3 regions of the Duganella sp. P38 genome follow, and region 1 is predicted to be linked to each of the others. Evidence: predicted binding sites of a transcription regulator. Region 1 holds the regulator's gene; each other region holds the start of a gene.
The links. The regulator LexA, encoded in region 1, represses DNA repair genes until DNA is damaged. The targets are predictions, from matches to a motif close to ACTGTATNNNNATACAGT.
Positions count from the first base shown of each region.

Region 2: imuA (translesion DNA synthesis-associated protein ImuA) is a predicted target of LexA. The motif match lies at 4,961-4,978, and genes of this name have one in related genera.
Region 3: ACRQ5J_RS21005 (PA0069 family radical SAM protein) is a predicted target of LexA. The motif match lies at 2,089-2,106, and genes of this name have one in related genera.

Region 1 is NZ_CP193936.1:4,736,454-4,744,059, reverse strand. Features, by position in the region: gene ACRQ5J_RS22085 (cystathionine gamma-synthase family protein) at 96-1,340, shown strand; gene ACRQ5J_RS22080 (tetratricopeptide repeat protein) at 1,449-2,246, shown strand; gene lexA (transcriptional repressor LexA) at 2,284-2,922, opposite strand; gene ACRQ5J_RS22070 (DUF5695 domain-containing protein) at 3,046-3,804, opposite strand; gene rpsF (30S ribosomal protein S6) at 3,964-4,344, shown strand; gene priB (primosomal replication protein N) at 4,366-4,671, shown strand; gene rpsR (30S ribosomal protein S18) at 4,687-4,977, shown strand; gene rplI (50S ribosomal protein L9) at 5,005-5,457, shown strand; gene ACRQ5J_RS22045 (replicative DNA helicase) at 5,579-6,964, shown strand; gene ACRQ5J_RS22040 (DUF47 domain-containing protein) at 7,027-7,606, shown strand, end outside.
Region 2 is NZ_CP193936.1:4,869,817-4,877,422, forward strand. Features, by position in the region: gene ACRQ5J_RS22670 (M61 family metallopeptidase) at 1-903, shown strand, start outside; gene ACRQ5J_RS22675 (glutathione S-transferase family protein) at 1,086-1,724, shown strand; gene ACRQ5J_RS22680 (hypothetical protein) at 1,741-2,079, shown strand; gene ACRQ5J_RS22685 (alpha/beta hydrolase family protein) at 2,076-2,834, opposite strand; partial or broken gene ACRQ5J_RS22690 (Y-family DNA polymerase) at 2,844-4,321, opposite strand; gene imuA (translesion DNA synthesis-associated protein ImuA) at 4,251-4,943, opposite strand; partial or broken gene ACRQ5J_RS22700 (putative Na+/H+ antiporter) at 5,052-6,304, shown strand; gene ACRQ5J_RS22705 (extracellular catalytic domain type 1 short-chain-length polyhydroxyalkanoate depolymerase) at 6,312-7,361, opposite strand; gene hrpA (ATP-dependent RNA helicase HrpA) at 7,428-7,606, opposite strand, start outside.
Region 3 is NZ_CP193936.1:4,515,011-4,522,616, forward strand. Features, by position in the region: gene ACRQ5J_RS20995 (NAD(P)H-dependent oxidoreductase) at 1-322, shown strand, start outside; gene ACRQ5J_RS21000 (gamma-glutamylcyclotransferase) at 355-924, shown strand; gene ACRQ5J_RS21005 (PA0069 family radical SAM protein) at 916-2,073, opposite strand; gene ACRQ5J_RS21010 (DUF2760 domain-containing protein) at 2,246-2,833, shown strand; gene ACRQ5J_RS21015 (Hsp70 family protein) at 2,830-4,677, shown strand; partial or broken gene ACRQ5J_RS21020 (Hsp70 family protein) at 4,680-7,549, shown strand; gene ACRQ5J_RS21025 (tRNA-uridine aminocarboxypropyltransferase) at 7,533-7,606, opposite strand, start outside.

The DNA.
Region 1 (7,606 bases):
ATTCGTCGTTCCCGCGCAGGCGGGAATCCATGCTGACTATGCTCAGCGGTTCTATGGATTCCCGCCCGCGCGGGAATGACCGTGGAAACGAACACATGAGCGAAAAAAAGAACTACGGTTTCACCACCACCATTCTGCACGGCGATCGCCAGAAGGGCATCGAGCACGGCTCGCTGCACAAGCCGATCCACACCTCGGTGGCCTTCGGCTACGCCGACGCGCGCCAGCTGGCCTCGGTATTCCAGGGCAAGGAACCGGGCTTCCGTTACGGCCGCCAAGGCAACCCGACCATCTCCGCGCTGGAAGAAAAGGTCAACAAGATGGAGCAGGGTGTCGGCACCATCTGCTTCGCCACCGGCATGGGCGCGATCGGCGCCGTGGTGCAGGCGCTGCTGCGCGCCGGCGACCATGTGGTGTCCTCGTCCTTCCTGTTTGGTAACACCAACAGCCTGTGGCAGACCGCGATGAGCCAGGGCATCGGCGTGTCCTTCGTCGACGCCACCGATGTCGCCAACGTCGAGGCGGCGCTCACCGACAGCACCCGCGTGGTGTTTGTCGAAACCATCGCCAACCCGCGCACGCAAGTGGCGGACCTGAAGCGCATCGGCGAGCTGTGCAAGGCGCGCGGCATCCTCTACGTGGTGGACAACACCATGACCACGCCGTACCTGTTCCAGCCGAAGACCGTGCACGCCGGCCTGGTGGTCAACGCGCTGACCAAATCGATCGGCGGCCATGGCAACGCGCTCGGCGGCAGCCTGACCGACACCGGCGCCTATGACTGGACCCGCTTCCCGAACATCTACGAGAACTACAAGAAAGCCGCGCCGCTGCAATGGGGACTGGCGCAAGTACGCGCCAAGGCGCTGCGCGACTTCGGCTCCTCGCTGGCGCCGGATGCCGCGCACCACATCGCCGCCGGCGCCGAAACGCTGGCGCTGCGCATGCAGCGCACCACGGCCAACGCGCTGGCGCTGGCCGAGCTGCTGGAAAAGGATGAGCGGGTTGCCGCTGTCTACTATCCGGGCCTGAAGTCGCATCCGCAGCACGGCATCAGCGCCGAGCTGTTCCGTGCGCACGGCTCGCTGCTGAGTTTTGAGCTGAAGGAAGGGCTGGACTGCTTCGACTTCCTCAACCGCCTGAAGCTGGCGATTCCGGCGTCCAACCTGGGCGACAACCGCACGCTGATCATTCCGGTCGCGCACACCATCTTCTACGAAATGGGCGCCGAGCGCCGGGCGTCGATGGGCATCGCCGAATCGCTGATCCGCGTCTCGGTCGGCATCGAAGACACCGACGACCTGCTGGACGACTTCTGCACCGCGCTGGAAGGCTGCTAATCATCTGACAAGTGTTGCGATTTCGCCAATTCATCTGGCAAATTAATGCAGCAACAAAGTGACTGCGCTACACTCGCTTTGCTGTTTTAATAATTGTAAGGGGATGAGATGAAAACGATTCACTTGCTGGGCCTGGCGCTGGCATTGCTGGGTGGCGGCGCCCGCGCCGACGAAATGGCTGATGCGGACCGGTTCGCCGCAGCGAAGGATTACGCGCGCGCCTTGCCGATCTACGCCAAGCTTGCCGCTGGCGGCAACGCCGTGGCGCAGCTTCGCCTCGGCGAACTGCACTGGTATGGCGAAGGCACGCCGGTCGATATGGCCAAAGCCGATGAGTTGTTCCGCAAGGCTGCCGACGCTGGCGTTGCAGAGGCCAGGCAGGGGTTGCAGCTCACGCCGCAGCGTGCTGCCAATAAATCCAAGATCGACTACTACACCCGGCAATACGCGGGCGAAGATGTGCGGCTGGAGAAGTTCAACTGCGTCAAACCAGTGATTCCAGCTGTTTCCACCACCACCGAAGAGATCAAGAAAACCGTGGCTGGCATCGAGGGCTGGCAGAGTTGCTACAAGGGCTTTGTCAGCAACCTGAGCGCACAGCTGCCGGTGGGCAAAGCGATTCCTGCTGACTTGCAAAACCTGATGACGGATGAGGAGATCGCCACAGCTATTGACCGCATGGACAAGGCTTACGCGACGGTGGCGGCCGACGCCAAGGTGGAGGCGGAAGCTTTCCTCGCCGCGCAGGACGCATGGCAGGCCAAGACCAACTCGCATGTGGTCAGTGCGAATGCCAAGACCGCTTCGGATCTGGAGCAGCGCCGTGCGGAAATCGAGAAACTGAATGCGATGAAGCGTGATAGGGGCGCCGGTTTCGCGGCGCCGCTGACGAGCGGCGGCCGCTAATCTGCCCCAACAGCCCGCCGAGCGCGGGCTTTTCTCTTTAGTGCCAGGTGCGCATCAGGCCGACCGCGAGGCCTTCCAGCGCGAATTCGTCGGCTTCGGGATCGACCTTGATGATCTTGAAGTCCGGGTTTTCCGGCAGCAGCTCGACGGTGGCCCCGGTCTTGCGGTAGCGCTTGACCGTGACTTCGCTGCCGATGCGGGCCACCACGATCTGGCCGTTCTTGGCGCTGTCGACCTTTTTCACGGCCAGCAAGTCGCCGTCCATGATGCCGGCGTCGCGCATCGATTCGCCGCGCACCTTGAGCAGGTAGTCCGGCTTGGCGGCGAACATCGCCGGATCGACGCTGTAGCTCGCTTCCAGGTTTTCCTGCGCCAGGATCGGCGAGCCGGCGGCCACGCGGCCGATCAGCGGCAGCGACATCATCAGCGCGGCCGGCACCTTCGGCGCGGCCGGTTCGGCGTGCGCACCCAGCAGCCGGATGCCGCGCGAGGTGCCGGCCGCGATTTCGATCGCGCCCTTGCGCGCCAGCGCCTGTAAATGCTCCTCGGCCGCGTTGGCGGACTTGAAGCCCAGTTCATTGGCGATCTCGGCGCGGGTCGGCGGGAAACCGGTGTTTTCGATGGCGTCCTTGATCAGATTCAGGATTTGTTCCTGGCGGGCGGTGAGCTTGAGCATGTGGTCGGTAGCCTGTGGATATAGACAGTCTGTATTTTTGTACAGTATGGCTCGCAATGCAAGGGAATTTATTGCTTTGAGCGAAATAAACTGAAAAAAGTTGTTGCAGGCGGCCCCTCGGCTTCAGCGCGTCGGCTGCGCGCGCGCGACAAAGCGCAGGCCGATCGTGCGGCTGGCGCCCGGCTGCAGCGTAAAGCCCGGCGTCACCCAGCTGGCGTGGTCTTCGTTGATGGCGCGCTGCTCGGCCGGCGCTTGCCAGCTCAGCAGCGGCGTGCGGCCGTCCGCTTGCACGCGCAGCACGGGCTTGAAGCCGGCGTGGCTGGTCACCTCGACCGATCCCTGGTCGCCGGGGCGCGGCTTGACGGTGCTGTCCGGCGCCAACACCATCGGCATGCCGGCCTCGGCGATGTCGACCGGCTGCTTGCCGCGGTTGATCAGCGTGTAGCGCAGCACCAGCGCGCCCTTGTCGTTGAGCCAGCGTCGCTCCACCGTCAGCGGCAGGCCGGCGCCCATGCTGGCGCTGATGTCGGCGGCGGCCAGCACGCGCACGGCCGGCAGCACCGTGATCGGCTGGCGCGCGGCGAACGAGCTGTAGGTCTGCCATTCGCCGCCGGCCACGCGCAGCTTCAGCGTCAGGTCGCCGAGATGGCGGTAGCCGTCGAACTGGCGTTCCTCGACGCGCGGGCCGAGCGTGAAGTCGACGCTGGGATCGGCTACCGGCGTCAGCCGGGCCAGCGTTTGCGTATCGACGCGCAGCGCGAACAGCCATTTCGGCGTGCTGTAGGCCTTGGTCTTGACGGCCGGGTAGTCGGCAGCGGCGGCCGGGGCGGGGGAGGTGGCGGCCATGGCGGCGGCCAGCGACAGAAGGAAAAATGGCTTCACGGGCAATCCTGTTGTAACGGCAACGAGGCCCAACTGTAGCATCGACCACGCCGCGCTGGCGTTCCGCTTGAAAAGCTGCTATAGTCGCGGGCTTACCTCTTCCCACACCTGTCTTGACGCCAGGGTGGGCTATTTATCAAGTCCTTAAGGGAGTTATACATGCGTCACTACGAAATCGTATTTATCGTCCACCCGGACCAGAGCGAGCAAGTGCCCGCCATGATCGAGCGTTACAAAACCACCGTAACGACCCGCGGCGGCAACGTTCACCGTGTTGAAGACTGGGGCCGCCGTCAAATGGCTTACCCAATCCAGAAACTGGCGAAGGCACACTACATCTGCCTGAACATCGAAGCCGACAACGAAACCCTGGTTGAGCTGGAAACCGCATTCAAATTCAATGATGCCGTTCTGCGTCACCTGACCGTCAAGATGAAGAAAGCGGAAACCGCTCCTTCGCCGATGATGAAGTCGGTACAACGCGAAGATGCAGCGAAATCGCATCGCGCCGAAGCCCCAGCCGCTCCAGCCGCTGCTTAATTGTTCTGAGAAGGAACCGCGCTGAACCAGCTCCAGTTCATCGCCCTCATCGCCGAGCGGGACGCAATCCGTTACACCCCGGCCGGCATGCCGATCGTCAACGCTGTACTCCAGCACCGGTCGCAGCAGATGGAGGCGGGCATTGCCCGGTTGACCGAGTTTGAAGTGTCCGCAGTGGCTGCGGGCGAACTTTCAGGCCGGTTCAGCCAGCTGCCACTGGCAGGCATGTACCAGTTCTCCGGTTTCCTCAGCAAGAAAAGCCGCAATAGCAAAAGCCTGGTGTTTCACATCATTGATTTTAGTGCTGTCCCCGACAGCTCAATTTAAATACAGGAGCCTAAAATGGCATTCGGTAAAAAGTTCGACAAAAACAAGCTCAAGCTGAAAGAAAAGCGCAAGCAACAAAACCCACTGTTCAAGCGTAAGAAGTTCTGCCGCTTCACCGCCGCTGGCGTGGAACAAGTGGACTACAAAGACGTAGACACCCTGAAAGACTTCGTCCAGGAAAACGGCAAAATCATGCCAGCACGTCTGACCGGCACCAAAGCTCACTACCAGCGTCAAGTTGACACCGCGATCAAACGCGCCCGTTACCTGGCCCTGCTGCCGTACACCGATCTGCACAACGCCTAATCGCGGCAGAGAAACTGGAGAAGAACTATGCAAATCATTCTGTTGGAAAAAGTTGTCAACCTGGGCAACCTGGGTGAAGTCGTTAAAGTTAAAGACGGCTACGCACGTAACTTCCTGATCCCGCAAAAAATGGCCCGCCGCGCTACCGCCGCCGCCATCGAGGAATTCGAAGCCAAGCGCGCCGAACTGGAAAAAGCCGCAGCCGCCAAACTGGCCGCCGCCCAAGCCCAGGGCGAAAAACTGAACGGCATGACCGTGACCGTATCGCAGAAAGCCGGCGTTGATGGCCGTCTGTTCGGTTCGGTAACCAACTTCGACATTGCCGAAGCCCTGACCAAAGCAGGTTTCGCTGTTGAAAAAGCTGCTGTGCGCCTGCCAACCGGTCCGCTGAAGACCACTGGCGAGTTCCCAGTCAGCGTTGCGCTGCACACCGACGTGATCGCAGAAGTAACCGTTGCTGTTGTGGGCGAAGCCGCCTAAGACTAGACCGGGCGGCAACGCCTGTCTGGTACGCAACACCCTAGAAAAAAGCCGGGCTGAGCCCCGGCTTTTTTCTCGTCATAATTTTGTAATACTGCACAAGCAGGTATAATTCGTCGCCATGAACGCCCCCTCCGATCCGCAAGTCGAGTCGCTCCGCGTCCCGCCGCATTCCATCGAAGCAGAACAGTCCGTCATCGGCGGCCTGCTGCGCGATAACTCGGCGTTCGACCGTATTGCCGACATGATGCAGCCGGAAGACTTCTACCGCTACGATCACCGCATCATCTTCGAGCAGATCGTGCGCATGATTAACGCCTCCAAGCCGGCCGACGTGATCACCGTCTTCGAGAACCTGACCCAGCTGGGCAAGGCCGACGACGTCGGCGGCCTGACCTACCTGAACGCGATGGCGCAGAACACGCCGTCGGCCGCCAACATCCGCCGTTACGCCGAGATCGTGCGCGACCGCTCGGTGCTGCGCCAGCTGATCACCGTGGCCGACGATATCTCGGGCCAGGCGTTCAGCCCGCAGGGCAAGGAAACCAAGGAAATCCTCGACGAGGCCGAGTCGCGCATCTTCGCCATCGCCGAGCAGGGCGCGCGCGGCGCCGCCGGCTGGCTGGCGGTGCAGCCGCTGCTGACCCAGGTGGTCGAGCGCATCGACGAGCTGTACTCGCGCGACAACCAGTCCGAGATCACCGGCGTGCCGACCGGCTTCATCGACCTCGACCGCATGACCTCGGGCTTGCAGGGCGGCGATCTGGTCATCGTGGCTGGCCGTCCGTCGATGGGTAAAACGGCATTTTCGGTCAACATCGGCGAAAACGTCGCCATCGAAGCCGGCCTGCCCGTCGCCATCTTCTCGATGGAGATGGGCGGCGCGCAGCTGGCGATGCGTATGCTCGGTTCGGTCGGCCAGCTCGACCAGCACCGCCTGCGCACCGGCCGCCTGAACGACGAGGACTGGCCGCGCCTGACGCACGCGATCCAGAAGATGAACGACGCCCAGGTGTTCATCGACGAGACGCCGGCGCTGAACCCGATCGAGATGCGCGCCCGCGCGCGCCGCCTGGCGCGCCAGTGCGGCAAGCTGGGCCTGATCATCGTCGACTACCTGCAGCTGATGCAGGGTTCCAAGGCCGGCGACAACCGCGCCTCCGAGATTTCCGAAATCTCGCGTTCGCTCAAGGGCCTGGCCAAGGAGCTGGGCTGCCCGGTGATCGCGCTGTCGCAGCTGAACCGCTCGCTGGAGCAACGCCCCAACAAACGTCCCGTCATGTCCGACCTGCGCGAATCCGGCGCTATCGAGCAGGATGCGGACGTCATCATCTTCCTGTACCGCGACGAGGTGTACAACGCCGACTCGCCGGACAAGGGAACCGCTGAAATCATCATCGGTAAGCAGCGTAACGGTCCAATTGGCGCGGTGCGCCTGACCTGGATCGGCGCCTACACCAAGTTCGGCAATTACTCTGGTAGTTTGGGTATTTACCAGGGCGACTAATCTTGACGCCGGCCCGGCACGACCGGACTGGCGATCTGCAGTAGTAATAAACGGAGAAAAATATGTTTGGACGTTTGATGCCCACCGAGGGCAAATTCTTTGACCTGTTCAATCAGCATGCTGAACTGTGCGTCAAGGGGGCAAAAGAAATGGTGGGCCTGATGTCGAATTTCGATGACCTGGAAAACCGCGTGCACGCGATCGAGAGCATCGAGAAGCAGGCCGACAAGATCACTTACCAGACCGTCGACCTGCTGCACAAAACCTTCATCACGCCGATCGACCGCGACGACATCCACAAGCTGATCACGCGCCAGGACGACATCCTCGACCTGCTGGAGGACGCCGCCCAGACCGTCTCGCTGTACGACCTGCACTCGGTCACGCCGGAAGCCAAGCGGCTCGCCGAGCTGGTGCTGGCCTGCGCCGAGAAGGTGAAAGAAGCGGTCGGCATGCTGCACAATATGGACAATTCGCGCCAGATCGTCGCCGTGTGCGAAGAGATCGACCGCCTCGAATCGGACGCCGACCACGTGATGCGCGCCGCCATGTCCAAGCTGTTCCGCGACGAGCCGGACGTGCGCAACCTGATCAAGCTGAAGGCCATCTACGAAATCCTGGAAACTGTGACCGACCGTTGCG
Region 2 (7,606 bases), 130 kb from region 1:
AACTTCAATACGCCGCTCGACAACTCGCTGCTGTGGGTCTACGAAGGCCAGACGCAATACTGGGGCGCGGTGCTGGGCGCGCGCTCGGGCCTGCTCAAGCCGGAAAACACCATGGACCTGCTGGCGGCATCGGCCGCACGCCTCGACAACGTCAGGGGCCGCGAATGGCGCGCGGTGCAGGACACCACCTACGACCCGATCGTCAACGCCCGCCGTCCGCAGGTATGGAACAACTGGCAGCGCGGCGAGGACTACTACCAGGAAGGCCAGCTGATCTGGCTGGACGCCGACACCAAGATCCGTGAACTGTCGGGCGACAAGCGCTCGCTGAACGACTTCGCGCGCGGCTTCTTCGGCGTCGACGACGGCGTGTACGTCGCCAAACACTACACCTTCGATGACGTGGTGAAGGCGCTCAACGCCGTGCAACCCTACGACTGGGCCACTTTCCTGCGCGAGCGCGTGGAAAGCCACGGCCCGGGCGCGCCGCTGGATGGCCTGACCCGCGCCGGCTGGAAACTGGTGTACACCGAGAAACAGACCGATTTCCTCAAGGCGCAGGAAGATCTGAGCAAATCGGCCAACTTCCAGTATTCGCTGGGCTTCTCGGTCAGCGCGGAGGGCAAGCTGGAATCGTTCATCTGGGACGGTGTTGGCTTCAAGGCAGGCCTGTCGGGCAATACCACGCTGCTGGCGGTCAACGGCCGCGCCTACAAGCCGGACGTGCTGCGCGCGGCGATCACGGCCGCCAAGACCTCGAAGGAGCCGATCAACCTGCTGGTGAAGAAACGCGATCTGTACCAGACGGTATCGCTCGATTATCACGACGGTTTGAAGTACCCGCGCCTGGAGCGCATCAAGGGCACGCCGGACCGCCTGAGCGCCATCCTCAAAGCCCTCTAAAGTAAGCTCCCCGTCATTCCCGCGCAGGCGGGAATCCATACTGCGTATGCTCTGAGGCGTTCCATGGATTCCCGCCTTCGCGGGAATGACGCGCGCAAGGCGGGAGGAGGCGGCAGCGCTACCGCGCGCTGCCTTGCGGCCGCATCGATTATCGTTATGAAAATTCATCGCGAGGATTGTTCATGCTAACGCTGCACACCTGGACCACGCCCAACGGGCGCAAAATCCCCATCATGCTGGAAGAACTGGGCCTGGAATACAACATCCTGACCGTCGACATCAGCAAGGGCGAACAATTCAAGCCGGAATTCCTGGCGCTCTCCCCCAACAACAAAATCCCCGCCATCGTCGAAACCGACAACGACGGCAACAGCTTCAGCATCTTTGAAAGCGGCGCCATCCTCACCTATCTGGCCGAGAAGACCGGCAAGCTGCTGCCCGCCGCCGGGCCCGAGCGCTACAAGGTGCTGGAGTGGCTGCACTGGCAGATCGGCGGCCTCGGCCCGATGCTGGGCCAGCTCGGCTTTTTCGCCATCCGCTCGGAGCAAAAATCGACGCTGGCCATCGACCACTTCGTCGAGGAAGCCGACCGCCTGCTGGGCGTGATGGACAAGCAACTGTCGAAGCACAGCTACATCGCCGGCGAAGCCTACAGCATCGCCGACATCGCCTGCTATCCGTGGGCCGTGGGCGTGCTGGACAAGCTGAAACCGGCGCTGGGCGACCGTGTGGCCAGCAAGCCGCACCTGCTGCGCTGGCTCGACCTGATCGGCGCGCGGCCGGCCGTGCAGCGCGGCATGGCTTTACCGAAAGTGGACTAGGCTGTATGCTGCGCCCATGAACAATGATACCGACATCCAGCTCAGCGGCCCGTTCAAGGCCACCGACGGCTCCGGCCGTGCTCACGACGCCAAGGCGATCCGCATCTTCGACGAGGGCTATGGCGCCATCGACGTCTATGTCGATTTCAAGGCGCCCATCGCCGGCCTGCACAAGGACAAGGCGCTGATCGCTGCCGTGGTGGCGCAGCTGCGCACCGTCGGCTACAAGGGCCCCGAGCTGACCGCCGGCGATCCGGTGTTGCAGGAAGGCCGCCTGCTGGTTCTGGAGGCGCCGGACGAATTCAACGTCTTCGCCGCCAGCAAGGGCTGGAAAGACCTGTCGGAAGACTTCTAAAACAGGTAGCGGTCCGCCCACGTCGCGATGAGGTTGGCGACGTAGACCGCGTCCTCGCGCCTGGTCAGCAGGTGGTCTGCGTTGTCCAGCGAGATAAAGCTTTTCGGATGCCTGGCGGCGGTGAAAATCTCCATCGCGTTGTTGAGGCTGACGGTGTCGTCGCCCGGCGCATGCATCACCAGCAAGGCGCGGCGCAGTCCGGCGATCTTGCCCTTCAAATCATGCCCGCCCGCATCCTCGACGAACTGTTGCTTGATGCGGAACGGACGCCCCGCCAGTTGCACCAGCGCCTCGCCCTCGCGCGCGATTTCCTCCAGATGATGGCCGAACATGCTGTTGACATAGGCCGGGCTGCTCGGCGCGGCAATCGTCACCACCGCCTTGACCTCCGGCATGTGTTCTGCCGCCGCCAGCACGGCCGCGCCGCCCAGGCTATGGCCGACAAGCAAGGCCGGCCCCTGCCAGGCCGCGCGCATGAACCCGGCGGCGGCGACCAGATCGGCCAGGTTGGACGAGAAATTGGTGTCGGCAAACTCGCCCTCGCTCGCGCCCAGGCCGGTGAAGTCGAAGCGCAGCACGGCCACGCCGTGTTCGGTCAGCGCTTCCGCCACGCGTCGCGCGGCCAGCACGTCCTTGCCGCAGGTGAAGCAGTGGGCGAACAGCGCATAAGCCTTGATTTCGCCATCGGGCGCATCGAGCCGCGCCGACAGCGTATGCCCGTGCGCGCCAATGAATTCTTGTCGTTGTGATTTCATCCGCATACTTTACCCGAAGAGGCCGTGCAGATACCAGCGCGTCTCGGGCTCGGTGGCGCTGGCGTCGCGCTGCTTGAACAGCCAGTAGTGCGCATGGTCTTCCCCTTCGGCCATGAAGTAATCGCGGGTTTGCATCGTGCTCCACCAACCGGCCTCGATGCGCTCGCCGGTCGAACGCAGCCGCAGCGCCGAGCCATAGTAGGGACGGTGATCGCGCATCAGCAGCGGAATCGGGTTCGGCAGCAGCCACGCCGGGCGCGGCAGGCTGGTCACGTCCTGCGGCAACTGCGCGCGCACCTCGGCCGGGCGGATTTTTCCTGGATGCTGCGCCAGACGTTGGCCTGCTCGGGACGGTAATCGGCGCTCGGCGCGGCTTGCAGCACATTGTCCGCGCCCAGCCGCGCGGCCAGCAGCTCCAGCAGCCGCTGCCAGTCTTCCTTGCTGCCGCCCGGCTCGGGGAACAGCGATTCGCTGGGCGGCGCCATCGGCTGCACCTGCGGCGCTTCGAGCGCCAGGCCGATGACGGGCGCGTCCAGTTCCTGCTTGGCCAGGCGCTCCTTCAGCAGGCGCACCAGATGGCCGTCTTGCCACGTCGGCTCGGCCAGCGCGACTTCAATCACGGTCGGCGGGCCGGCGGTGCGGCCGCGTTCGTGCTCCAGCAGCAGGTGGATGCGCTCGACCGCCAGCTGGCGCGCACTGAGCCAGCCGGTCAGCTGCAACACCAGCCGCTGCGCGCCAGACAGCAGCGCCTCGGCGTTTTCCACGCGGTCGAACAGTTCCAGCCTGGCGCGGAAGCTGGCCGGCGCCTCCAGCCATTGATGCATTTCGGGACGGGCGCCATGCGCGTCGTCGAGCATGTCGAGCAAGGCGCGGCCGCAGCGGCGCTGCAATCCCGGCCGCGGCAGGCCGCGCAGCTGGCCCAGCGTCAGGCAACCGATGCCCTCCATCCAGCTCAGATAAGGCCGGGCCGGCGGCAGCACGCCGACCGGCAGGTGCGCGATGCGCCGCTCCAGCGACGCCATCTTTAAAGCGCGGCCGGCATTGCAGCGCGCCAGCAGCCAGGCGCCGCGCGCAGTCGGCGCGCAGCCGAGGGAACCGGTAAAGCCCAGCGCGCGCACGCTGCCGGCCACCTTGCGGCACAGCGCGCGGATGCCGCCGAACAGCCGCAGGCTGGCGCCGACATCGAGCAGCAGCGTCGCTTCCTCCGCCTCCGCCAGCTGCGGCGTGAATTGCAGCAGCGCCATCGCCACCGCCTGCAGGGCCTCCGCCTCCAGCGACAGCGAACGCTCCTGAAACTGCGATTGCGGCGCCAGCATGATGGCGCCGCCGCGCCGCAAGCCCGGCCGCACGCCTGCCGCATGGGCCGCAGCCGACAAGGCGACGACGCGCTCCTGCTCCAGCACCACCGTGCAATGGTCAGCCGACCAGCGTGGGCAGAACACTTCGAGCGGGAGCCGTGGCAGGTGTAGAGCGATCCAGAGGCGCATGGCGTTGAAGCAAAGCAGGAGTTAAGGGAAGGAACAAAGGCGCGTCACGCTGCGGCCCGCGTCGCTTGACGAAGCCGATGTCCACGCCGCCGGCCACCGGCCTGAGCGACAGCCGCAACGGCGCCGGCGAGGCGTCCTGCGCCGCCGCCAGTGGCCGCAGCATGCAGAACAGCGTCTCGCCGCTCTGCGCCGCCAGATGCAGGCGCCGCAGCGTTTCGCCGCGCATATTTTTCTGCCAGAACAGCAAGGCGCCGCAACATCCGCTGCGCAGGATTTGCTCGGCGGCCCACAGCGCATCGCTGGCCTTGGCGCCGCTGCGCACCCACAGCAGTTGCGACGGCTCCAGCCCCAGCGCGGCCAGCGCCAGCGACTGCGGCGCGTAAGGCGGCTGCAACAGCACGATCGGACGCTTGCCCAGCGCCGCCAGCGCCGGCTGCAACAGGCGCAGCTCGCCAATGCCGTGCTGCTGCACCAGCAAATCGATCAGCGTGCCCAGCGGCCAGCCGCCGCCGGGCAGCTGCGCGGACAAGGCGGCAAAGCCTGTGTCCATGCAGCGCGTAGCGCTGTGGGCGAGTTGATCCGCCCGCCACAAGGACGGGTGCAGGGTTTCCGGGAGTGTCATGGCATTGTACCGCAAATACTGTATAAATACACAGTACTACTCGCACCGTAGTTTGGCAAGGCTTATCTGCTGTACCATGCGACTGGAATCATTATCAAAGGACGCACCTTGCAAACGATACAACTGGTTGGCGCCATCCTCTTCGCCCTGGCGTTGCTGCACACCTTCAGCGCCAGGTTTTTGAACAGCTGGCGCAGCGCCACCCGCGCCACGCCGGGCTGCTGCACCTGCTGGGCGAGGTCGAGGTGGTGTTCGGTTTCTGGGCCTTCATCCTGATGATAGCGCTGGCCCTGCTCAACGGCGGCCAGGTCGCCATCGCCTATGCCGAATCGCGCCAGTACACCGAACCGCTGTTTGTGTTTGTGGTGATGGTGGTGGCGGCGTCGCGCCCGGTGATGGAGATCGTGCAGCGCGTGCTGCTGGCCGTCGCCCGCGTGATGCCGGTGCCCACGGAACTGGCGCTGGCGTGGCTGGGCCTGGCGCTGGTGCCGCTGACCGGTTCGCTGATCACCGAGCCGGCCGCGATGACGCTGGCGGCGCTGATGCTGGCGCCGCTGATCTTCCGCGACGGCATGCCGGAGTGGCTGAAGTACGGCGCGCTCGGCGTGCTGTTCGTAAACATCTCCATCGGCGGCATGCTGACCTCCTACGCCGCGCCGCCGGTGCTGATGGTGGCCGCCACCTGGAACTGGGATACCGCCTACATGGCCGCGCACTTCGGCTGGAAGGCGGCGATCGCGGTCGCCATCAACGCCACGGCCGTCAGCTTCCTGTTGCGCAGGCATCTGCGCGCGCCGGCTGAAGCCGCCGCATCCCCGGCGTCGCCGGCGGTGCCGCTGGCGGTGATGCTGATCCACCTCGGCTTCCTGGCGGCGGTGGTGGTGCTGGGCCACCATCCGGTGCTGTTCCTCGGCGTCTTCATGCTGTTCCTCGGCTTCACCACCGCGTACCAGCGCTATCAAAGCCCGCTGATCATCAAGGAAGGCCTGCTGGTCGGCTTCTTCCTGGCCGGGCTGGTGGTGCTGGGCGGGATGCAGCAATGGTGGCTGCAACCGATCGTCGAAAGCCTGTCGCCGCTGGCCCTGTTCTTCGGCGCCATGAGCCTGACGGCGATCACCGACAACGCCGCCCTCACCTATCTCGGCTCGCTGATCGACGGCATGTCGGCCGAAGCGCAATACATGCTGATGGCGGGCGCGGTTACCGGCGGTGGCCTGACGGTGATCGCCAACGCCCCCAATCCTGCCGGCGCGGCGCTGCTGCGGCACGGCTTCCGCGACCAATCGATCGGCGCCCTCGGCCTGCTGACTGGCGCCCTGGCCCCCACCGCCGTCGCCGCCCTGGCCTTCCTGCTGCTTTGATCGCAGCCTAAACGCGTCGGTGGCGGGCGAAAAACGCCAGCATCATTTTGCTGGCATTCGGGCCGGCGCGGTCATTGAACTTGAATGCCGGGTCGCCGCCGCTCCAGGCGTGTTCCAGCTTGCCGACCTGGGCGACGCGCAGCAGCAGCTTGCGGCCGTCGTAATAGTCGAGCAGGCGGTAATGGCGCTTCTGCGTGACCCTGGCTGGTTCCGATAAGCGGTTCAGCAGCAGGCTTTGGCGGGTCAGCTGGACTTGGTTGATGGATTTGACGACATTGTCGCTTTCACCCTGAAACAGGATGGCGGGCATGCCGGGGAACTGGCCATGACGTTGCAGAAGCACGTGGGCGGCGATGTCGGCGCCCATGCCGAGGGCGCCGTTTTTCATCACGCTCAATGCGCCCAGCGAGTTGTGTCCGGTGCCGAACACCGGGCCTGAGTGCAGGCCGACAGCGGCGAACAGCTGCGGGTAATTCAACGCCAGGATGTTGGCCATGCCGGCGCCGGCCGATATGCCGGCGACGTAGATGCGCGAACGGTCGATGTCATATTGCGTCAGCACTCTCTGGATGATGCCGATGATGGTGAGCGCGTCGCCGCCGCCTTCCTGTGTGGCGCGGTCGTACCATTTCCAGCAGCGGTGCGGATGGCTGCTCACCAGTTGCTGAGGATAGAGGACCGCGCACCCCATTTTTTCCGCGTGGAGGTTCATGCGCGTGCCTTGCGCGAACTGCGTGGCGGTCTGCTGGCAGCCGTGCAGCATGACGACCAGCGGCATGCCCTTTTCAGGGCGATTGTTGGGCAGGTAAAGCCAGTAGCTCATGCGCTGCCCGGTCGCATTGGGCACATGGCCGGACAGCCATTTCCCCGGTGCGGCGACGGGGGCCGACGCAGCCGACGCCACGCGCGCCCCGGCCGGCGGCGCTGGCGATGCCGGCGCGGCGCGGGGCTTGCGCGGCTTGCGTGGCGGCGGCGGTGTCGCGGCGGCGGCGAATAGCTTTGCCGTGCGCGTGCCGGCGCGGATCAGACTACGCAGCAGCTTCCCGGTCTTCACCATCGCGACGCCCTCCTGTTGCCAAACAGTCTAGCGGAATGCCGCGCCGCCGCGCGTTCGCTACCGCGCTTAGCGCAGCATCGATTCCCACACTTTCTGCAAGCGCTTGGCCGATACCGGCATCGGCGTGCGCAGCTCCTGGGCGAACAGCGAGACGCGCAACTCTTCCAGCATCCAGCGGAACTCCACCATCTTCGGATCGGTGTTCTTGCCGGCCGACTTGTCGCGGCTCGCGCGCAGATAGGCCG
Region 3 (7,606 bases), 220 kb from region 1:
GCTGCTGCAGGAATTCCGGCACGCCGACGTGGCCGTGGTCGGCGCGCCGATGCACAATTTCTCCATTCCCTCGACGCTGAAAGCGTGGCTGGACCGCCTGCTGGAAATGCAGACCGCCGCCGGCCGCCCGCGCGCCGCCCTGCGCCTGCTGCTGGTCACGTCCGGCTGTGCCGTCATGGGCCTGCAATCGGAAGACGAGCTGCTGGACAACCATGAGCTGCAGCTCAGGGCGGCGTTCGACTTCATCGGCGTCGACCGCGTGGACGTGGTGCGCACACTGGCAGATCTGCAACAAATCACGGGGCTAAACCACGCGGCCTGATGTTAGCGCTACCGCTGTTTTATAATGGCGGCATGACTGCGAATACCACCGCCATCAACCAACTGATGGACAAGTTTGACGGCCACCACAGCGTTTGGCTGTTTGGCTACGGCTCCCTGATCTACAAGGCGGACTTTCCCTACCTGCAACGCCGCCCGGCCAGCATCGAAGGCTGGACGCGGCGTTTCTGGCAGGGCTCGCACGACCACCGCGGCACGCCCGATGCGCCGGGCCGCGTGGTGACGCTGATCGAAGAAGCCGGCGCGATCTGCCATGGCATGGCCTACCTGATCACGCCGGAAGTGTTCGCCCACCTCGACCACCGCGAAAAAAACGGTTATCTGCGCCTGGCCATCCGCATCACTTTTGAGGACGGCGGCCAGTCCGAAGGCCTGGTCTACATTGCCACGCCGGACAACACCGCCTTCCTCGGCGCCGCCTCCGAACAGGAAATTGCCGCCCACATCGCCCGCTCCGCCGGCCCCAGCGGCCCGAACAGCGATTACCTCAACCACCTGGCCAGCGCGCTGCGCCAGCTGGGCCGGCACGACCAGCACGTGTTCGAGATCGAGCGCCACCTGGCCGCGCTGCATTCAAAATAAGTCCAGCTGCCCGGCGTCGGCTGCGGCCTTGGCGCGCGCGCCCAACGGCGGCACCACCAGCGGCCGCGTGAACTGCGACGCGTCCATGCGGTGAAAGCGACTGCCCTGCCCGCTCAAGCCCAGGCGCTCCGAGGCAATTTTGACGCGCTGGCGTATCAGCTCGGCCCACACGCCCTCGCCTTTCATGCGCGTGTCGAAGTTGCTGTCATAGTCCTTGCCGCCGCGCATTTCACGCACACGGTTCATCACCCGCTGCGCCCGCTCGGGGAAATGCGCTTCCAGCCATTGCTTGAACAGCGGCGCCACCTCCCACGGCAAGCGCAGCACGGTGTAGTGCGCGCTGACGGCGCCGGCCTCCTTGACCGCTTCCAGTATCCGCTCGATGTCCGGCTCGGTAATGAAGGGAATGATGGGCGCGATGCTGACCGCCACCGGAATACCGGCGTCCGTCAGCGTGCGGATGGTGCGCAGGCGGCGCGCGGGGGCGGCCGCGCGCGGCTCCAGCGTGCGGGCGATGGCCGGGTCCAGCGTGGTCAGCGTAATGGCGACGCCCGCCTGCCGCCTGGCCGCCATCGGCGCCAGGATGTCGATGTCGCGCTCGATCAGCGAATTCTTGGTGATCAGGCCGACCGGATGTTGGCACTCGTGCAGCACTTCCAGCACGCGGCGCGTGAGCTTGTACTCGCGCTCGCACGGCTGGTAGGCGTCCGTGTTGACGCCCAGCGCGATCGATTCCGGCTGGTAGCCCGGCCTGGCCAGTTCGCGGCGCAGCATCTCCGGCGCGTTGACCTTGGCGAAGATCGTGCTCTCGAAGTCCATGCCGGGCGATAAACCGAGATAGCTGTGGGTGGGCCGCGCAAAGCAGTAAATACAGCCATGCTCGCAGCCGCGATACGGATTGAGCGAGACGCTGAACGGCAAGTCCGGCGAGGCGTTGCGGCTGAGGATGGACTTGCATATTTCCTCGGTGACCTGGGTTTTCCATGGCAGTTCCTCCTCTTCCTCGCGCTGCCAGCCGTCGTCATAAGCTTCGCGGACGTTGAGTTCGTAGCGCCCCTGCAGGTTCGAGACGGCGCCACGCCCCTTGCGCGCCTTCAGCGAAGGCGGCGGCAACATCACTTGTTCCTGCTTATTTTCATCGTGGCCCATGGCATCGCTCTAAATACTGTATACATATACAGTATTCTAGCGCTGCGCGCCGCCAATTCAAGCGAAATCCGCGTGCGTTCTTGGGGAGCGCCGGGGCAAGCTGGTATCATGCCGGGCTTCGCCCCAGCGCGCGCGCAGCGCAGCGTTCGGCAACCTCACAGTGAGTAATAATATGAACCATTCGAGCCAACCCCTGCCGTCTTTCTTCAGCCGGATTTCGATCGCCATCGGCGCCTTCTTCCGCGCCCTGTCCGACGCTGACTACGCCGCGCGCCTGACGCGCATCGACGATGCGCCGCAACCAGCGGCGGCGCCGGTCGCGCCGCCCGCCCCGGCGCCGGCGCCGGCCCCTGCCCCAGCGCCGGTAACGCTGCGCGTGGCCACGCCGGACGCCGCGCTGCAACTGCTGTCGCTGTTCCAGCGCGAGGCGCGCCTGATCGACTTCACCCAGGAAAACCTGAGCGCCTATTCCGACGCCGACATCGGCGCCGCCGCGCGCGTGGTGCACGAAGGCTGCGCCAAGGTGCTGAAAGAGCACTTCACCATCGAGCCGGTCCGCAGCGAAGCGGAAGGCAGCCGGGTCGAACTGCCGGCAGGCTTCGACGCCGCCGCCGTGCGCCTGACCGGCAACGTGGTCGGCAAGGCGCCGTTCAAAGGCACGCTGAGCCACCGCGGCTGGCGCTCGGCCGACGTGCGCCTGCCGAAACTGGCGGAAGCGCATGACGCGTCCATCCTGGCGCCGGCGGAGGTGGAACTATGAGCGATCCACGCTACGCCATCGGCATCGACCTCGGCACCACGCACAGCGCGCTGTCGTATGTGAACCTGCAAGCCAGCGACGGCGAGAAAACCCAGCACGGCGTGCTGGCGATTCCGCAGCTGACCGCGCCGGGCACCATCGAAGAACTGCCGTTGCTGCCGTCCTTCCTCTACCTGCCGCACGCCGACGAGCTGGCGCCCGGCGAGAACAAGCTGCCGTGGCAGCAAAGCGCTGAAGAACAAGCCGGCGTGGCCGGCGAGATGGCGCGCAGCCGTGGCGCCACCACGCCGATCCGCCTGGTGTCGAGCGCCAAGAGCTGGTTGAGCCATCCCGGCGTCGACCGCCGCTCGGCGCTGCTGCCGAACGACGCGCCGGAAGAAGTCACGCGCGTGTCGCCGCTGGAAGCATCGACACGCTACCTGAGCCACCTGCGTAAGGCGTGGGAGCAGGCGCACCCTGAGGCGCCGTTCGGCGAGCAGGCGGTGACGGTGACGATACCGGCGTCGTTCGATCCGGGCGCGCGTGAACTGACGGCCGACGCGGCCCGCGCGGCCGGCTACACCAACCTGACGCTGCTGGAAGAGCCGCAGGCGGCGCTGTATAGCTGGATCCAGGGCAGCGAAGGCCGCTGGCGCAAGGAAGTCAAGCCGGGCGACATCATCCTGGTGGTCGACGTCGGCGGCGGCACCAGCGACTTCTCGCTGATCGCCGTGCTGGAACGCGACGGCGTGCTGGAACCGCACCGCATCGCCGTGGGCGACCACATCCTGCTCGGCGGCGACAATATGGACCTGGCGCTGGCGCACCTGGTGGCGCGCAAGCTGGCCGCCAACGGCACGCAACTCGACGCCTGGCAGATGCGCGCGCTGACCTACGGCTGCCGCACCGCCAAGGAAAAACTGCTGGCCGATGCGACCGTGGCCACCTGGCCTATCGTCGTGCCCAGCCGTGGCTCGAAGCTGATCGGCGGATCGATCCGCACCGAATTGACGCGCGAAGAGGTATCGGCCTTCATCCTCGACGGCTTCTTCCCGCAGGTGGACGCGTCGGCGCGTCCCGCCGTGCGCACGCGCGCCGGCCTGACGCAGCTTGGCCTGCCGTATGCGCAGGACGCCGGCATCACGCGCCATCTGGCGGCGTTCCTGGCGCGCCAGCTTGGCGCCACGGCGGAGCTGGAAGGCTACGCCGGCAAGCAAAGCGCCGAGGCGACTTTCCTGCATCCGACCGCGGTGCTGTTCAACGGCGGCGTGTTCAAGTCGGACCTGCTGGCCCAGCGCATCATGGGCACCATCAACGACTGGCTGTACATGGAAGGCGCGGAGCCGGCGCGCATGCTGGGCGGCGCCGATCTCGATCTGGCGGTGGCGCGCGGCGCCGCTTACTACAGCTACGTGCGTCGCGGCAGCGGCGTGCGCATTCGCGGCGGCACGGCGCGTTCCTACTACGTGGCGATCGAGTCGGCGATGCCGGCGATTCCCGGCATGGAGCCGCCGATTCAGGCGCTGTGCGTGGCGCCGTTCGGCATGGAGGAAGGCAGCGAGATCGAATTGCCGAACAAGGAGTTTGGCCTGGTGGTCGGTGAGCCGGTGCAGTTCCGCTTCTTCGGTTCCTCGGTGCGCCGCCAGGACCAGATCGGCGACCTGCTGGACTTCTGGGGCGCCGATGAACTGATCGAGATGAACGAGATTCAGGCCAACCTGTCGCCGGAAGGCCGTCAGGCCGGCGACGTGGTGCAGGTGCGGCTGCATGCGATGGCGACCGAATCCGGCACGCTGGAACTGGCGGCAGTGGCCAGCGACGGCCAGCGCTGGAAGGTGGAGTTTGACGTTCGTTCCGCTTCCTGAGCATGAGTAAATACGTCGTCAGTATCGACCTAGGCACCACCAATACGGTGATGGCCTTTGCGGAAGCCGGCAGTACGCAGATTCAGTTGTTCGAGATCGATCAGTTGACGGCGCCCGGCGAGGTTGGTGCTGCGGCGTTGCTGCCGTCCTTGCGCTATCACCCTGCCGCCGGCGAGCTGGCGGACGGCGAACTGCAACTGCCATGGCGGGCGGACGACGTGGCGGGCCTGTCGCAGGTGGTGGTCGGACGGCTGGCGCGCCAGCTTGGCGCGCAGGTGCCGGGACGGCTGGTGGCCAGTGCCAAGAGCTGGCTGTCGCATCCGCAGGTGGACCGCATGGCGCCCATCCTGCCGTGGGGCGCGCAGGCCGAGGTGCCGAAGGTGTCGCCGGTGGCGGCCAGCGCGTCGTACCTGGCGCATTTGCGCAGCGCCTGGGACGCGCGCTTTCCGGCACATCCGCTGCATCGGCAGCAGATTGTTCTGACCATTCCCGCCTCGTTCGATGAAGGCGCACGTGCGTTGACGCTGGAAGCGGCGCGCATGGCGGGCTTGCCGTCCTTGCGATTGCTGGAGGAGCCGCAGGCGGCGTTTTACGACTGGTTGTTCCGCCAGCGCGCGTCGCTGGCGCAGGAGCTGGCGGACACTCGCTTGGTGCTGGTGTGCGACGTCGGCGGCGGCACCACGGACTTCAGCCTGATGAAGGTCGAGGGCGGCGACGAAGGCCAGCCGACGATCAGCCGCATAGGCGTCGGCAATCACCTGATCCTCGGCGGGGACAATATGGACCTTGCCCTCGCCCACCTGGTCGAGTCGCGCCTGAGCGGCAACGCGCCGGGCGCGGCGCAGCCGGTAGCCAAGCTTTCAGCCAGCCGGCTGTCGCAACTGGCGGAGCGCTGCCGGGCGGCGAAGGAACTGCTGCTGGCGGCCGGCGCGCCCGAGCGCACCACCGTCACGCTGCTGGGCGCCGGCTCGAAACTGATCGGCGGCTCGCGCTCCGCAGAACTGACGCGCGATGAAGTCTCGGCGCTGGTGGTGGACGGCTTCTTCCCGCTGAACGAAACGCAGGCGCCGGCCCGGCGCGGTCGCGGCGCCATCGTCGAATTCGGCCTGCCCTACGCCGCCGACGCCGCCATCACCCGCCACCTGGCGGACTTCCTGCGCCAGCACGCCGCCGCCATGCGCGAAGCCCTCGGCCTGGCGGCCGACAGCACCACACTCCCGATTCCGGACACACTGCTGCTCAACGGCGGCGTATTCCGCGCCGATGCGCTGGCGCGCCGCCTGCAGGCCACACTGGCCGGCTGGCGCCAGCAAGCGCCGCGCGTGCTGCACAACGATAACCCGGACGTGGCGGTCGCCCGTGGCGGCGTCGCCTATGCGCTGGGACAGGCCGGCCAGGCGCCGGTCATCGGCGGCGGCTCCGCGCGCAGCTACTTCCTGCTGCTCGACGACGCCGGCCCGGCCGACAAGCCACGCCGCGCCGTCTGCATCCTGCCGCGCGGCGCCGCCGAGAACCGCGAGCTGCTGCTGGCCGACCGCACCTTCGCCCTGCGCCTCGGGCGGCCGGTGCGCTTCCACCTCGCCTCGTCCACGGCGGACGCACCGCAAGCGGGCGACTTGGTCGAACTGCGGCCGGACGAATACATCCAGCTGCCGCCCATCGCCACCGTGCTGCGCGACAGCGGCGCAGCCGGCGCCCTCAAGGAAATCCCGGTGCTGCTGGCCGCCATGCTGAGCGAAGTCGGCACGCTGGAAGTGCATTGCGTCGCCAAAGAGGACGCGCAACGCTGGCTGCTCGAATTCCAGCTGCGCGGCGACGCCGCCAGCGAGCCGGCGAGCGACGATCAGGCGCAGATGCCGGCCGGCCTTGGCGCCGCCATCGAAAAGATCGACCGCATCTTCGGCAGCCGCGCGCAGCAAGTCGACGTCAAGGAAGTCAGGCAACTGCGCGCGCAGCTCGAACAGCTGCTGGGCAGCCGCGAAAGCTGGGCCACGCCGGTGCTGCGCCGCCTGTTCGACGCGCTGATGGAGCGCGCCAAGGGCCGCCGCCGGTCGGTCGAACATGAACGTGCATGGCTCAATCTGAGCGGCTACTGCCTGCGTCCCGGCTTCGGCCACACACTCGACGAATGGCGCATCGAGCAGCTGTGGACGTTGTTTGAAACCGGCGCACAGAATCACAAGGACAGCCAGGTCTGCGCCGAATGGTGGACCATGTGGCGCCGCGTCTCCGGCGGCTTGAGCGTGGACGCCCAACTGCGCCTGCTGGACGATTTCGCCTTCAACGTGCAGGCCGATGCTGCCGAACGCGGGCGCCGGCCGGTCACGCTGGTCAACGGTGCCGAAGAAGACATGCTGCGCCTCGGCGCTTCGCTTGAACGGATCCCGGGCAACTACAAGGCCGAAATCGGCGCATGGATGCTCGATCAGCTGCAAAAGGCGAGCAAGTCCGCCGCCAGGGCCGCCGCCAACAAAACCCGCACCGGCGCCGCCGACCTGGCCCGGGCCGAGGCCACGCAAGGCCGCTTCCTGTGGGGCCTGAGCCGCGTCGGCGCGCGCCAGCCGTTCCACGGCAGCGCGCACGATGTGGTGGAAACCGCCGTCGTCGAACAATGGCTGGACGCGGTATTGCAGCTGGACTGGAAAAAGTGGAGCCGGCCGGCTTTGCCGCGTCCCATCTGGCGCGCATGACCGGCGACCGCTCGCGCGACATCAACGACACGCTGCGCGCCCACGTGCTGCGCCGCCTGAGCGCTGTCGGCGCGCCGGCCAACTGGAGCGCCATGGTGCGCGACGTGGTGCAGCTCGACCTGGCCGACGAAAAGCGCATGCTGGGCGACGCCCTGCCGCCGGGCCTCAAGCTGATTTCGTGACGTAGCCGGCCTGCTGGGCGACAAAGCCATCGAAGGCGTCGATCAGCGGCTTGTATT